3 linked regions of the Hydrogenophaga sp. SL48 genome follow. The protein of the gene in region 3 interacts with the protein of the main gene of each other region in a pairwise test. Links are inferred from orthologs where the notes say so. Each region holds a gene or a part of one and is shown on either strand. Other genes may lie near its edges.

The links. The genes of interacting proteins can lie anywhere in the genome.
Region 1: the proteins of IM738_RS19855 (region 3) and IM738_RS08575 interact in binary tests that used the Escherichia coli proteins (3 or more experiments, as listed by UniProt). The link is inferred for Hydrogenophaga sp. SL48 from one-to-one orthologs.
Region 2: the proteins of IM738_RS19855 (region 3) and glnL interact in binary tests that used the Escherichia coli proteins (3 or more experiments, as listed by UniProt). The link is inferred for Hydrogenophaga sp. SL48 from one-to-one orthologs.

What each region holds. Positions count from the first base shown.
Region 1 is NZ_CP063400.1:1,775,215-1,779,224, forward strand. Bases 1-3,230 are described here. They hold IM738_RS08575 ([protein-PII] uridylyltransferase), read left to right. Parts: upstream 1-333; coding sequence 334-3,030; downstream 3,031-3,230. Other genes in these bases: map (type I methionyl aminopeptidase), read left to right, coding at 1-317; IM738_RS08580 (SDR family NAD(P)-dependent oxidoreductase), read left to right, coding at 3,082-3,230. Outside these bases: more of IM738_RS08580, read left to right, coding at 3,231-3,858; IM738_RS08585 (efflux RND transporter permease subunit), read right to left, coding at 3,979-4,010.
Region 2 is NZ_CP063400.1:893,065-896,631, reverse strand. The notes cover bases 781-3,567. They hold glnL (nitrogen regulation protein NR(II)), read right to left. Parts: upstream 2,824-3,567; coding sequence 1,738-2,823; downstream 781-1,737. Other genes in these bases: IM738_RS04300 (hypothetical protein), read right to left, coding at 2,879-3,445; ntrC (nitrogen regulation protein NR(I)), read right to left, coding at 781-1,699. In the rest of the region: xth (exodeoxyribonuclease III), read left to right, coding at 1-58; more of ntrC, read right to left, coding at 164-780.
Region 3 is NZ_CP063400.1:4,190,759-4,195,122, forward strand. The notes cover bases 765-3,566. They hold IM738_RS19855 (P-II family nitrogen regulator), read right to left. Parts: upstream 2,434-3,566; coding sequence 2,095-2,433; downstream 765-2,094. Other genes in these bases: IM738_RS19850 (ammonium transporter), read right to left, coding at 765-2,064; IM738_RS19860 (YifB family Mg chelatase-like AAA ATPase), read left to right, coding at 2,739-3,566. Also shown: IM738_RS19845 (hypothetical protein), read right to left, coding at 72-314; more of IM738_RS19850, read right to left, coding at 604-764; more of IM738_RS19860, read left to right, coding at 3,567-4,295; IM738_RS19865 (zinc ribbon domain-containing protein), read right to left, coding at 4,331-4,364. UniProt on the Escherichia coli protein: Involved in the regulation of nitrogen metabolism. Regulates the activity of its targets by protein-protein interaction in response to the nitrogen status of the cell.

The DNA.
Region 1 (4,010 bases), 2.4 Mb from region 3 along the record:
ACACGGTGGTGCGCGAGTTCTGCGGCCACGGCATCGGCCAGCGCTTCCACGAAGAGCCGCAGGTGCTGCACTACGGCCGCCCCGGCACGCTCGAAGAGCTCAAAGCCGGCATGACCTTCACCATCGAGCCCATGATCAACGCTGGCAAGCGCGACATCAAGGAAATGGGCGATGGCTGGACCATCGTCACCAAGGACCGCTCGCTGTCCGCCCAGTGGGAACACACCATCCTCGTCACGCCCACCGGCTACGAGGTGTTGACACTGTCGGCCGGCAGCCCGCCGCTGCCGGCGTTCGTCACCACCACCAGCTGCTGAACCGGGGAGACCGCGCATGGGTGACGCCAAAGGCGAAATCGGCGCCCTGCGCCTGCAGTACCGCAGCGACAAAGCCGCGCTGCTGGCGAATCTGGGCTTGCAGGGGTCGGCCACCCGCGGTGTGCGGCGGGCGCTGCAACAGCTGGCGCGCCTGACCGACCAGACCCTGCGAAAGCTCTGGGAGACGGCCGGCTTCGGCCCGGGGTTCGCGCTGATCGCCGTGGGCGGCTACGGCCGCGGCGAGCTCTTCCCCAACTCCGATGTGGACGTGCTGGTGCTGCTGCCCGAAGGCGCCTCGCCCGAGACCGACGCCACCCTCAAGGAGCGCATCGAAGGCTTCATCGGCTCGTGCTGGGACGTGGGCCTGGAGATCGGGTCCAGCGTGCGCAACGCCACCGAGTGCGTGGACGAAGCAAGCCGCGACGTGACGGTGCAGACCTCGTTGCTCGAATGCCGTCTCATCACGGGGTCCAGGCCGCAGTTCAACGCCCTCGTCAACCAGCTCGGCGAGGCCATGGACCCCAAGGCCTTCTTCGTCGCCAAGACGCTGGAGATGCGCCAGCGGCACAACAAATTCGAGAACACGCCCTACTCGCTGGAGCCCAACTGCAAAGAGTCGCCCGGCGGCCTGCGCGACCTGCAGATCATTCTCTGGGTGGCCAACGCCGCGGGGCTGGGCCGCAGCTGGGACGAGCTCGCCCGCAAGGGCCTGGCCACGCCGCTGGAGGCGCGCCAGATCAAGGCCAACGAGGCGCTGCTCAGCCTGATCCGCGCGCGCCTGCACCTGCTGGCCAACCGGCGCGAGGACCGGCTGGTGTTCGACCTGCAGACGGCGGTGGCCGAGTCGTTTGGTTTCAAGGCGGAAGTGCCGGCGGTGATCACCTCGGGCGGCGCGCAGGCGATGCCCCCCGTGCGCATGGCCCGCCGCGCCAGCGAACAGCTGATGAAGCGCTACTACTGGGCGGCCAAGGCCGTGACCCAGCTCAACCAGATCCTGCTGCTCAACATCGAAGAGCGCCTCAACAGCGACGAAATGGGCGTGGACCGCATGCGCCCGATCAACGAGCGCTTTTTCGACAAGGCGGGCATGCTGGAGGTCGCGAGCGACAACCTCTATGTGCAGCAACCGCACGCGATCCTGGAGACCTTCCTGATCTACCAGAGCACGGTGGGCATCAAGGGTCTGTCGGCCCGCACGCTGCGCGCGCTGTACAACGCGCGGCCGATCATGAACGCGAAGTTCCGTGCCGACCCGGCCAACCGCGCCATGTTCATGCAGATCCTGCAGCAGAACGACGGCATCACGCACGCCATGCGCCTGATGAACCAGACCTCGGTGCTGGGCCGCTACCTCTGGGTGTTCCGCCACATCGTGGGGCAGATGCAGCACGACCTGTTCCACGTCTACACCGTGGACCAGCACATCCTGATGGTGCTGCGCAATGTGCGCCGCTTCTTCATCGCCGAACACTCGCACGAATACCCCTTCTGCTCGCAGCTGGCCGCCGGCTGGGACAAGCCCTGGATCTTCTACATCGCGGCGCTGTTCCACGACATCGCCAAGGGCCGGGGCGGCGACCACTCCGACCTCGGCGCCAAAGACGTGCGCGCCTTCTGTCGCCAGCACGGGATTGACCGGGAAGACACGAAGCTGATCGAGTTCCTGGTGTCCGAGCACCTGACCATGAGCCGCATGGCACAAAAGGAGGACCTGAGCGACCCGGACGTGATCCGCGCCTTCGCCCAGCGCGTGGGCAACGAGCGCTACCTCACCGCCCTGTACCTGCTCACCGTGGCCGACATCCGCGGCACGAGCCCCAAGGTCTGGAACGCCTGGAAGGGCAAGCTGCTCGAAGACCTCTACCGCTACACCCTGCGCGCCCTCGGCGGCCGAGCACCCGACCCGGACGCCGTGGTCGAGTCGCGCAAGCGCGAGGCGCTGTCCATGCTCGCGCTGCACGCCCTGCCCTACCTGGCGCACAAGGCGCTGTGGGACACGCTGGACGTGGGCTATTTCATGCGCCACCAGGCCGACGAAATCGCCTGGCACACCCGCGTGCTCACGCGCCAGATCGCGATCAACGCGCGCGCCGAAGCGACGCCCCCCGATCCGGCGGCACCTGCCGAGCCCGACGCCGCCATCGTGCGCGCCCGCCTGTCCCCTGAGGGTGAAGGTCTGCAGGTGCTGGTGTACGCACCCGACCAGAACGACCTGTTCGCGCGCATCTGTGGCTACTTCGATAACGCCGGCTTCAGCATCCTGGACGCACGCATCCACACCACCATGACCGGCCATGCCCTCGACACCTTCCAGGTCGTGGCGCCCACGCTGTCGGACCACTACCGCGAGCTGATCGCGATGGTCGAGAACAACCTGGCCGGCACGATCGACCAGCACGGACCGCTGCCCCCGCCCAGCAAGGGCCGCCTGTCGCGCCGGGTGAAGAGCTTCCCGATCACGCCGCGCGTGGACCTGCGTCCCGACGAAAAGGCCCAGCGCTGGCTGCTGAGTGTCTCGGCCAGCGACCGTGCCGGCCTGCTCTATTGCATCTCTCGCGTGCTCGCGCGCCATGAGATCAGCGTGCAGCTGGCCAAGGTCACGACGCTGGGCGAGCGGGTGGAAGACACTTTCCTGATCTCCGGGCGCGAGCTGCAGATGAACAAGCGCCAGATCGAGATCGAGACGGAGTTGCTGGAAATTCTGGAGGGCTGAACGCCCCGACCGCAGCGCCTCCCCACAACCCCAACCACCCGGATACCTGTCATGGACCTCGGACTGCAAGGCAAGCGTGTGCTGATCACCGGGGGGAGCAAAGGGGTGGGTCTGGCCTGTGCCCGCGCGTTCGTGGCCGAAGGCGCCCGCGTCGCCCTGGTGTCGCGTTCCCAAGCCCACCTGGACGCCGCCCGGGCTTCGCTGGGCGAAGCCTTCACCGTGGCGGCCGACCTGATCGACCCTGAGGCCGCTGCGCACATGGTGCGTCAGGTCGAGGCCGGTTTCGGCCCCATCGACATCCTGGTCAACAGCGCCGGAGCAGCCTTGCGCACCAGCGCCGAAGCCCTCACACCCGCCGCCTGGCGCGCCGCGATGGACGCCAAGTTCTTCAGCTACATCCACGTCATCGACCCAGTGGTCAAGCTCATGGCCACGCGGGGCGCCGGCGTCATCGTGAACATCATCGGCAATGGCGGCAAGGTCCCCACACCCGTCCACCTGGCCGGTGGTGCGGCCAACGCCGCCCTGATGCTGGCCACCGCCGGCTTGGCCCACACCTACGCCTCGCGCGGCGTGCGCGTGGTGGGGCTGAACCCGGGCCTGACCAACACCGAGCGCGTGTCCGAGGGCCTGAAGGTGGAGGCCCAGCGGGCCGGCATCACCGAGCAGCAGGCGCTGGAAAAGGCCGTCAGCCGCCTCGCCATGGGGCGCCTGGCCGAGCCCGACGAAATCGCCGGCATCGTGGTCTTCGCCGCCTCGGCCCAGGGCACCTACCTCACCGGCGCCAACATCACGGTGGACGGTGCCTCGTCGCCCACCGTGGTCTGATACGGCTTCGCCTTCAAGCGCAGAACTGCGTTGCTTCGCCTTGCCGTGCTGTTGCACTGTCTGCGGTTTCGCGCCTTGTTCTGTGCTTGAAGGCGAAGCCGCATGAGCCTCCTGGGCCGCTCAGGCCTCGCTCAGCTGGGCGGGCACCGCCG
Region 2 (3,567 bases), 3.3 Mb from region 3 along the record:
GCCGCGCAAGAACGAACGCCCCAGCGACCACGCGCCGGTGGTGTTGACGCTGACCTGATCACGACGCCAGAGAGGGGGAGCACAACCCAGAAACACCGCGGAACCGGCTTCGCCGGGCCGCTGGTGTTGCCCCCTGCAGGGGGTGGCGCGAAGCGCCGCGGGGTCACTCGAGATTCAATTCCTGGATCTTGCGCGTGATGGTGTTGCGCCCGATGCCCAGTTTGTGCGCCGCCTCGATGCGGCGCCCCCGGGTGTTGGCCAGCGCCGTGAGGATGAGCCCGGTTTCGAAACGGCGCGTGAGCACGTCCCACACATCGGTGCGACCCGCTTCCAGCAGCGAACGCGCTTCGGCCTGGAGACCACTCTCCCAGGCCGAGGTCAACGGGAGTGGTGCCTCGGCCAGGGGAGCCGCGCCCACCGCCGGCGGGAACACCGCGGTCACCACCGGCGACACCGCGGTGTCGGGCACCGCCGCGACCGTGGGCACCTCCTGCGGGGCCGGGGCCTCCACCAGCGCGTCCGACAGCGCACCGGCGCCCGCGAGCACCTCCGGCGGCAGGTCTTTGAGTTCGATCACCTGGGCGGGGGCCATGACGGTCAGCCAGTGGCACACGTTTTCCAGCTGGCGCACGTTGCCCGGGAAGTCGAACGTCCCCAACAGGCGCAGCGCGCCATCGGAGATGCGCTTGGGCTCCACGCCCAGTTGTTTGGCGCTCTGCTGCAGGAAAAAACGCGTGAGCATGGGCACGTCTTCGCGGCGCTCGCGCAACGCGGGCAGGCGCAGGCGGATCACGTTGAGGCGGTGAAACAAATCCTCCCGGAACACGCCTTCCTTGACGCGCTGTTCCAGGTTCTGGTGGGTGGCCGCGATCACGCGCACATTCGCGCGCACCGCGCTGTGTCCGCCCACGCGGTAGAAGTGGCCGTCGGACAACACGCGCAACAGGCGTGTCTGCAGGTCAAACGGCATGTCGCCAATTTCATCGAGGAACAGCGTACCGCCGTCGGCCTGCTCGAAGCGGCCCCGGCGCATGGTCTGCGCGCCGGTGAAAGCGCCGCGCTCATGACCGAACAGCTCGGACTCCAGCAGGTCCTTCGGAATCGCGGCCGTGTTGATGGCGACGAACGGCCCGCCCGCGCGCGGCGAGTGCTTGTGCAGGGCACGCGCCACCAGCTCCTTGCCCGAGCCGGACTCTCCCGTGATCAGCACCGTGACCTGGCTCTGCGAGAGCCGGCCAATGGCGCGGAACACGTCCTGCATCGCGGGCGCCTGGCCCAGCATCTCGGGCGCGTCGGTGATCGACTCCTGGGAGACCTCTTCACGCTGGCTCTCTTCGACGGCGCGGTGGATCAGTTCGATCGCCTTGGGCAGGTCAAACGGCTTGGGCAGGTACTCAAAGGCGCCGCCCTGGAAGGCCGACACCGCGCTGTCCAGATCGGAGAAGGCCGTCATGATGATCACGGGCAGGCCAGGCAGCTTCTCCTTGACCTTCTCCAGCAGATCGAGGCCGGAGCCACCAGGCATGCGGATGTCACTCACCAGCACCTGCGGGCCTTCGTGCTCGGGCGTCTCGGCCAAGGCCTTGAGCACCTCCTGGGGGTTGATGAAACTGCGTGTGGGCAGGTTTTCTCGCAGCAGCGCCTTCTCCAGCACGAAGCGGATCGATTGGTCGTCATCCACTATCCAGATCGGCTTCATGTGAGCGTCTTCCCTTCCTCAATCGAGGCGTTTTGGTTTCAAGGCAACGGAATCAACAATTTGAAATCCGTCTGGCCGGGCGCGCTCTCACACTCGATCAATCCGTGGTGCTGTTGCACGAAGGTCTGGGCCAGTGTGAGCCCCAGACCTGAGCCGCCATCACGCCCCGACACCAGCGGGAAAAAGATGCGGTCCTTGATCGAGTCGGGCACGCCAGGCCCGTTGTCGATCACATGCAATTCCAGTGCCAGCCGATAGCGCTGCTTGCCGAAGGTGACCTGTCGTCCGACGCGTGTCTTGAAGGTGATCAGCGCGTCGCCCGAGGCAATGCGCTCCGACAGCGCCTGGGCCGCGTTGTGCGCGATGTTGAGCACCGCCTGGATCAGCTGCTCGCGGTCGCCACGGAACTCGGGAATCGAGGTGTCGTAGTCGCGAACCACGCGCAGCCCCTTCGGAAACTCGGCCACGATCAACGAGCGCACACGCTCACACACCTCGTGGATGTTCACGTCACCCACCACGTGCGGGCGGCGGTGCGGCGCGAGCAGGCGATCCACCAGCGACTGCAACCGGTCGGCCTCGTGGATGATGACCTGCGTGTATTCGGTGAGTTGCTTGTTGTCGAGTTCGAGTTCGAGCAACTGCGCTGCGCCCCGAATACCCCCCAGCGGATTCTTGATCTCGTGCGCGAGGTTGCGGATCAGCTCCTTGTTGGCCTGGGCCTGGTCGATGAGCCGCTCTTCACGCTCCTGTCGGGTCTGCTGCTCCAAAGGCAGCAACTCGACAATCACCTCGCCCTGTGTTTCGGTCTGTGCCACGACGACGTGCACCGGCAGGGGTTCGTGGGTCACGCGCTTGAGCCAGGCGTCGTAACGCAGGGCCGCAAACTCATTGCCACGGGCACCGGAGAGCGCGTTCTGCAGCAACTGCGGGTCGGTGAAACAGTCCTGCAGATACGCGCCCGCGATGCTGCGACGGGACATGCCCAAGGCATCTTCCAGAGCGGCGTTCGCATACAGCACGGCCCCATCGGACGCCACCACCGCCACCAGGGTGGCCAGCAGATCAAGGGACTGGAAACGGCTGTGGGCGGGTACAGCGCGGGAAGCGGGGTGGCCCGGCAAGGACGATGCGCGGGCGGGGGACGGAGTGGGGTTGGGGCTGGGGTTTTTCAAGCCGCTATTTTGCGGCAGATTCGGGCGCGGTCTGCGTGCCGGACGCAGCGGCGCCGGGGCTGACGGATGGCACACCACCCATCCGGCTCAGTTCTCTCCGCAGGCCGCTCACATCGCTTTCGGCACGCGTCAACGCGGCCTTGAGTTCGGCCACACGGTCAAGGTAGCGCTGGTGGTTGCGCGACTCGATACCTTCTTTTTCCGGCTGTCCATTGGCATAGGCCTTCTGTGATTGGACCAATCGATCCTCGGCTTTGCGCAGCTCCGCTTCGAGGATCTGGCGCGCGTCGCTGTCGCGCGAGCGCTGCTCGGCGGAATCGTTGCGGGGGGCGCTGCGCGGCGCAGCGGGTGCGGCACTGGTGCGTGGCGCTGTTGCAGCCTGCGGTGAGGTACCTTGCACAATGGTGATGTTGCCTCCCTCCATCACCTTGCATCCGCGGCTTTTGGCCACCACCGCGTTGTTGGTGTACTCGTTGCCGCATCGGTAGATGCGTTCCTGTGCCAGTACTGGCGACAGAAAAGCAGAAGTGATGGCAAGAGTGAGCCAGCGAATCGAGGCAGCGGGTGTCATGTTCAGCAACGCAGAGTCTCCATGCGCCAGTGGGCGCTTGACAGTTCACTTTCCAGTATGACCGAAAACATGCCTCACGGTTCCTGAAACCGAACGACCGGTGGCGAATGGCCGACCAGAAA
Region 3 (4,364 bases):
CGGCGGCATCGTTCAAGGCCTTTGAATTTTTTGCACGGCCTGGTGCAATCGCGGCCGTCCGGTGCGGCGGCTCAGCGCGTGTGCCCCAGGCACGCGCCGGCGTTGGGCCGGCCCTTGCACTCCCGTTTCAACCGTTTGCTGCGGGCTTCGGGGCTTTCGGAGGACGGTGCATCGATGAAGCTGACCTTGCTGGGTGGGCGCTGGGCACCCGACCTGGGCGCGGCCGCAGCAGCCAGCTGCGCGGCGCCAAGTCCCAGGGTGCAGGCCAGGCCGGCGAGCCAGACGACGGATGCACGGGTGCGTTGAGGGGACATGGTCAAGCCTCCTGCCGAGCCGCCTCAAAGGAGGCTTGTGCCCCCTCGGGGGGCAGTGAGAACACGAAGTGTCGAACGTGGGGGTGCATGGCGTGCTCCTGAATGTGATGTGGGTTCAGCCCCGCATGCTGGCCAACGGCCTCCCCTTTGTCTGTGACCCATTCACCAAAAAAAACCCGCAGGCCTTGCGGCGTGCGGGTTTGAACATCCAAAGGAGACACTCGAAAAACGCGGCGCGGGATCGTTCCTTGCGGTCAGGTCGGCGCGCCGCCGGGGGACACTCTTTCGATCAGCGGTTGTAGGCGGTTTCGCCGTGCGAGCTGATGTCCAGACCTTCGCGTTCCTGCTCTTCGGTCACACGCAGGCCCAGGGTCAGGTCGACGATCTTGTAGGCCACGTAGGCCACGACGGCAGACCACACCATGGTGATCAACACGCCTTCGGCCTGGATCAGCAGCTGGCCGCCGATGGAGTAGTCGTCACCCTTGACGCCACCCAGCGAGCCCGCGGAGAACACACCGGTCAGCAGGGCACCGACGATGCCGCCGACACCGTGCACGCCGAACACGTCGAGCGAATCGTCCGCACCCAGCATCTTCTTGAGACCAGAGACGCCCCACAGGCAGAGGAAGCCGGCGATCAGGCCGATGATGATGGCGCCCATGGGGCCCACCGTGCCGCAAGCCGGGGTGATCGCCACCAGGCCGGCCACCGCGCCAGAAGCTGCGCCCAGCATCGAGGCCTTGCCCTTGCCCAGCGCTTCACCCACACACCAGGCCAGCACGGCAGCGGCGGTGGCCAACAGGGTGTTGATGAAGGCGAGCGTGGTGCCGCCGTTGGCTTCCAGGTTGGAGCCGGCGTTGAAACCGAACCAGCCCACCCACAGCAGCGAGGCACCGACCATGGTCAGCGTCAGGCTGTGAGGCGCCATCGATTCCTTGCCGTAGCCGATGCGCTTGCCCAGCACATAGGCACCGACCAGACCGGCCATGGCGGCGTTGATGTGCACCACGGTGCCACCAGCGAAGTCCAGCGCACCCTTGTCGAACAGGTAACCGCCGCCGCCCCAGACCATGTGAGCGATGGGCAGGTAGCTGAAGGTGAACCAGATGGCGCAGAACAGCAGCACGGAACCGAACTTGATGCGCTCGGCGAAGGAGCCGACGATCAGCGCGCAGGTGATGCCCGCGAAGGTGCACTGGAAGGCGATGAAGATGTACTCGGGAATCATCACGCCCTTGGTGAAGGTCGCCGACAACGAGTCGACCGTCACGCCTTTGAGGAACACCTTGTCGAAGTTGCCGTAGATCAGCCCTTCACCGCCGAAGGCCACGCTGTACCCGTAGACGGCCCACAGCACGGAAATCAGCGAGAAGACGACCATCACCTGCATCAGCACCGACAGCATGTTCTTGCTGCGGACCAGACCGCCGTAGAACAGGGCCAGGCCAGGGATCACCATCATGATGACCAGGACGGTGGAGATCATCATCCAGGTGACATCACCTTTGTCGACCGTTTCCTTCACGACCTCTTCCGCCGGAGCGGCTTCAGCGGCAGCGGGGGCTGCTGCATCGGCAGCGGGCGCCGCCGGGGCGTCAGCAGCGGGTGCCGCTGCGGGGGCGGCATCGGCCGCCGGGGCCGCTGCCGCGGGGGCGTCAGCGGCGGGGGCAGCGGTCTGGGCGACGGCGTTCAGGCCGCCAAAGGCCAGGCCCATGCCCAGCAGCAAGGTAGCGAGTAGCTTTTTCATGTTCGAGCTCTTTCGTGTGCGGGGTGGGGATCAGAGCGCTTCTTTGCCGGTTTCACCGGTGCGGATGCGAACCACCTGTTCGAGGGAGGTGACGAAAATCTTGCCGTCGCCGATCTTGCCGGTGCGTGCGGCACCTTCGATGGCTTCGATCACGCGGTCGACGAGGCCGTCGTCCACGGCGGCTTCGATCTTGACCTTGGGCAGGAAATCGACCACGTACTCGGCGCCGCGGTACAGCTCGGTGTGGCCCTTCTGGCGTCCGAAGCCTTTGACTTCGGTGACGGTGATGCCTTGCACGCCCATGCCGGACAGCGCTTCGCGCACTTCGTCCAGCTTGAACGGCTTGATGATGGCGGAAACCATTTTCATGCTGTGTTACCTCTTCTAGATCAGGGGAGATGTCCGGGCCAACCGGCTGACACCACGGGTTGATGCAATCGCTTACAGGGCTTAGCAGGGACCGTGCCAAGTCGTGCGACGGCACTGTCGCGAAAACGCCGGTTTTCCCCCGGGCGGGGGCTGGCTGGTGGCCCGGCCTGTGACATCATGAAAACGTGCACGCGGCCTGCGGCGATCGCCTCGCCGGGCCTTCGCACCAAACAAGTGCAACCGGGAACCCTGTGCTTCCCGAGCCACCGCCAGAAGGCATGCACCGAAACAGGGAGAAACCAACAATGAGTCTGTCTTTGGTGCACAGCCGTGCGCTGCTGGGCCTGGAAGCACGGCCGGTGCAGGTGGAAGTCCACCTCGCCAACGGCCTGCCCAGCTTCACGCTGGTGGGCCTGGCCGACACGGAAGTGAAAGAAGCGCGCGAACGCGTGCGTTCGGCCATCGCCAACGCCGGGCTCGAATTCCCCAGCAACAAGCGCATCACCGTCAACCTGGCCCCGGCCGACCTGCCCAAGGACTCGGGCCGTTTCGACCTGCCCATCGCGCTCGGCATCCTGGCGGCCAACGGGCAGATCAACGCCGCGCGGCTGGCTGGCTGGGAGTTCGCCGGCGAGTTGTCGCTGGGCGGTGAGTTGCGCCCGGTGCGCGGCGCGCTGGCCATGAGCCTGGCGCTGCACCGCGACGCGGGCGATGCCGCCGCGCAGTCCAGGTTGGTGCTGCCGCCCGGCAGCGCCGAAGAAGCGGCGCTGGTGCCGCAGGCGCAGGTCTACCGGGCGCGGCACCTGCTGGATGTGGTGTCGCGGTTCCTGCCCAACGGCGCGGCGGGCGCCGGCGAGGTGCCGCCCGACGACGGCGGGTGGGCGCGACTGGCGCCGACGTCCATCGGCCAGGCCCCGAGTTACGCCGACCTCGCCGACGTGAAAGGCCAGGCCGCCGCCAAGCGCGCGCTGGAGATCGCCGCCGCCGGTGGCCACAGCGTCCTGATGATGGGCCCGCCCGGCTCGGGCAAAAGCATGCTGGCGCAGCGCTTCGCCGGCCTGTTGCCGCCCATGGCGGCCAACGAGGCGCTGGAGTCGGCCGCCGTGGCCTCGCTGGCCGGGCGCTTCTGCCTGGAACGCTGGGGCCAGCGGCCCACCTGCGCGCCGCACCACACCGCCAGCGCGGTGGCCCTGGTGGGCGGCGGTTCACCGCCGCGGCCGGGCGAGATCTCGCTCGCGCACCACGGCGTGCTCTTTCTGGACGAACTCCCGGAATTTCCCCGCGCCGCGCTGGAGGCGCTGCGCGAGCCGCTGGAGAGTGGCCACATCCGCATCTCGCGCGCGGCCATGCAGAGCGAGTTCCCGGCGCGCTTCCAGCTCATCGCCGCCATGAACCCCTGCCCCTGTGGTTTTCTCGGTCACCCCACCCGGGCCTGCCGCGACACGCCCGACCAGATCGCGCGCTACCAGAGCAAGCTCAGCGGCCCGCTGCTTGACCGCATCGACCTGCACGTGGAGGTGCCGGCGCTGCCCCCGAACGACCTGCTGCACGGCGTCGCCGGTGAGCCGAGCGATGCGGTGCGCGAGCGTGTGGTGGCCGCGCGCGAACGCGCGATCACACGACAAGGCGAGGCCAACCAGGCCCTGGCCGGGCAGGCGCTCGACCAGCACGTGCACGCCGACCCGGCCGCGCTGAAGTTCCTCAACACCGCCGCCGCGCGGTTGGGCTGGAGCGCCCGCAGCACGCACCGCGCGCTGCGCGTGGCCCGCACCATCGCGGACCTGGCGGGGACCGATGAGGTGGGCGTGGGGCACGTGGCCGAGGCGGTGCAGTACCGGCGGGCGCTGCGACAGGCGGGTTGACGCGCCGGGCACCATCGGCCCGGGCGCGCCACGTGTCAGTTCGACTGCTGGCGGCGCGCCTCGTCCATC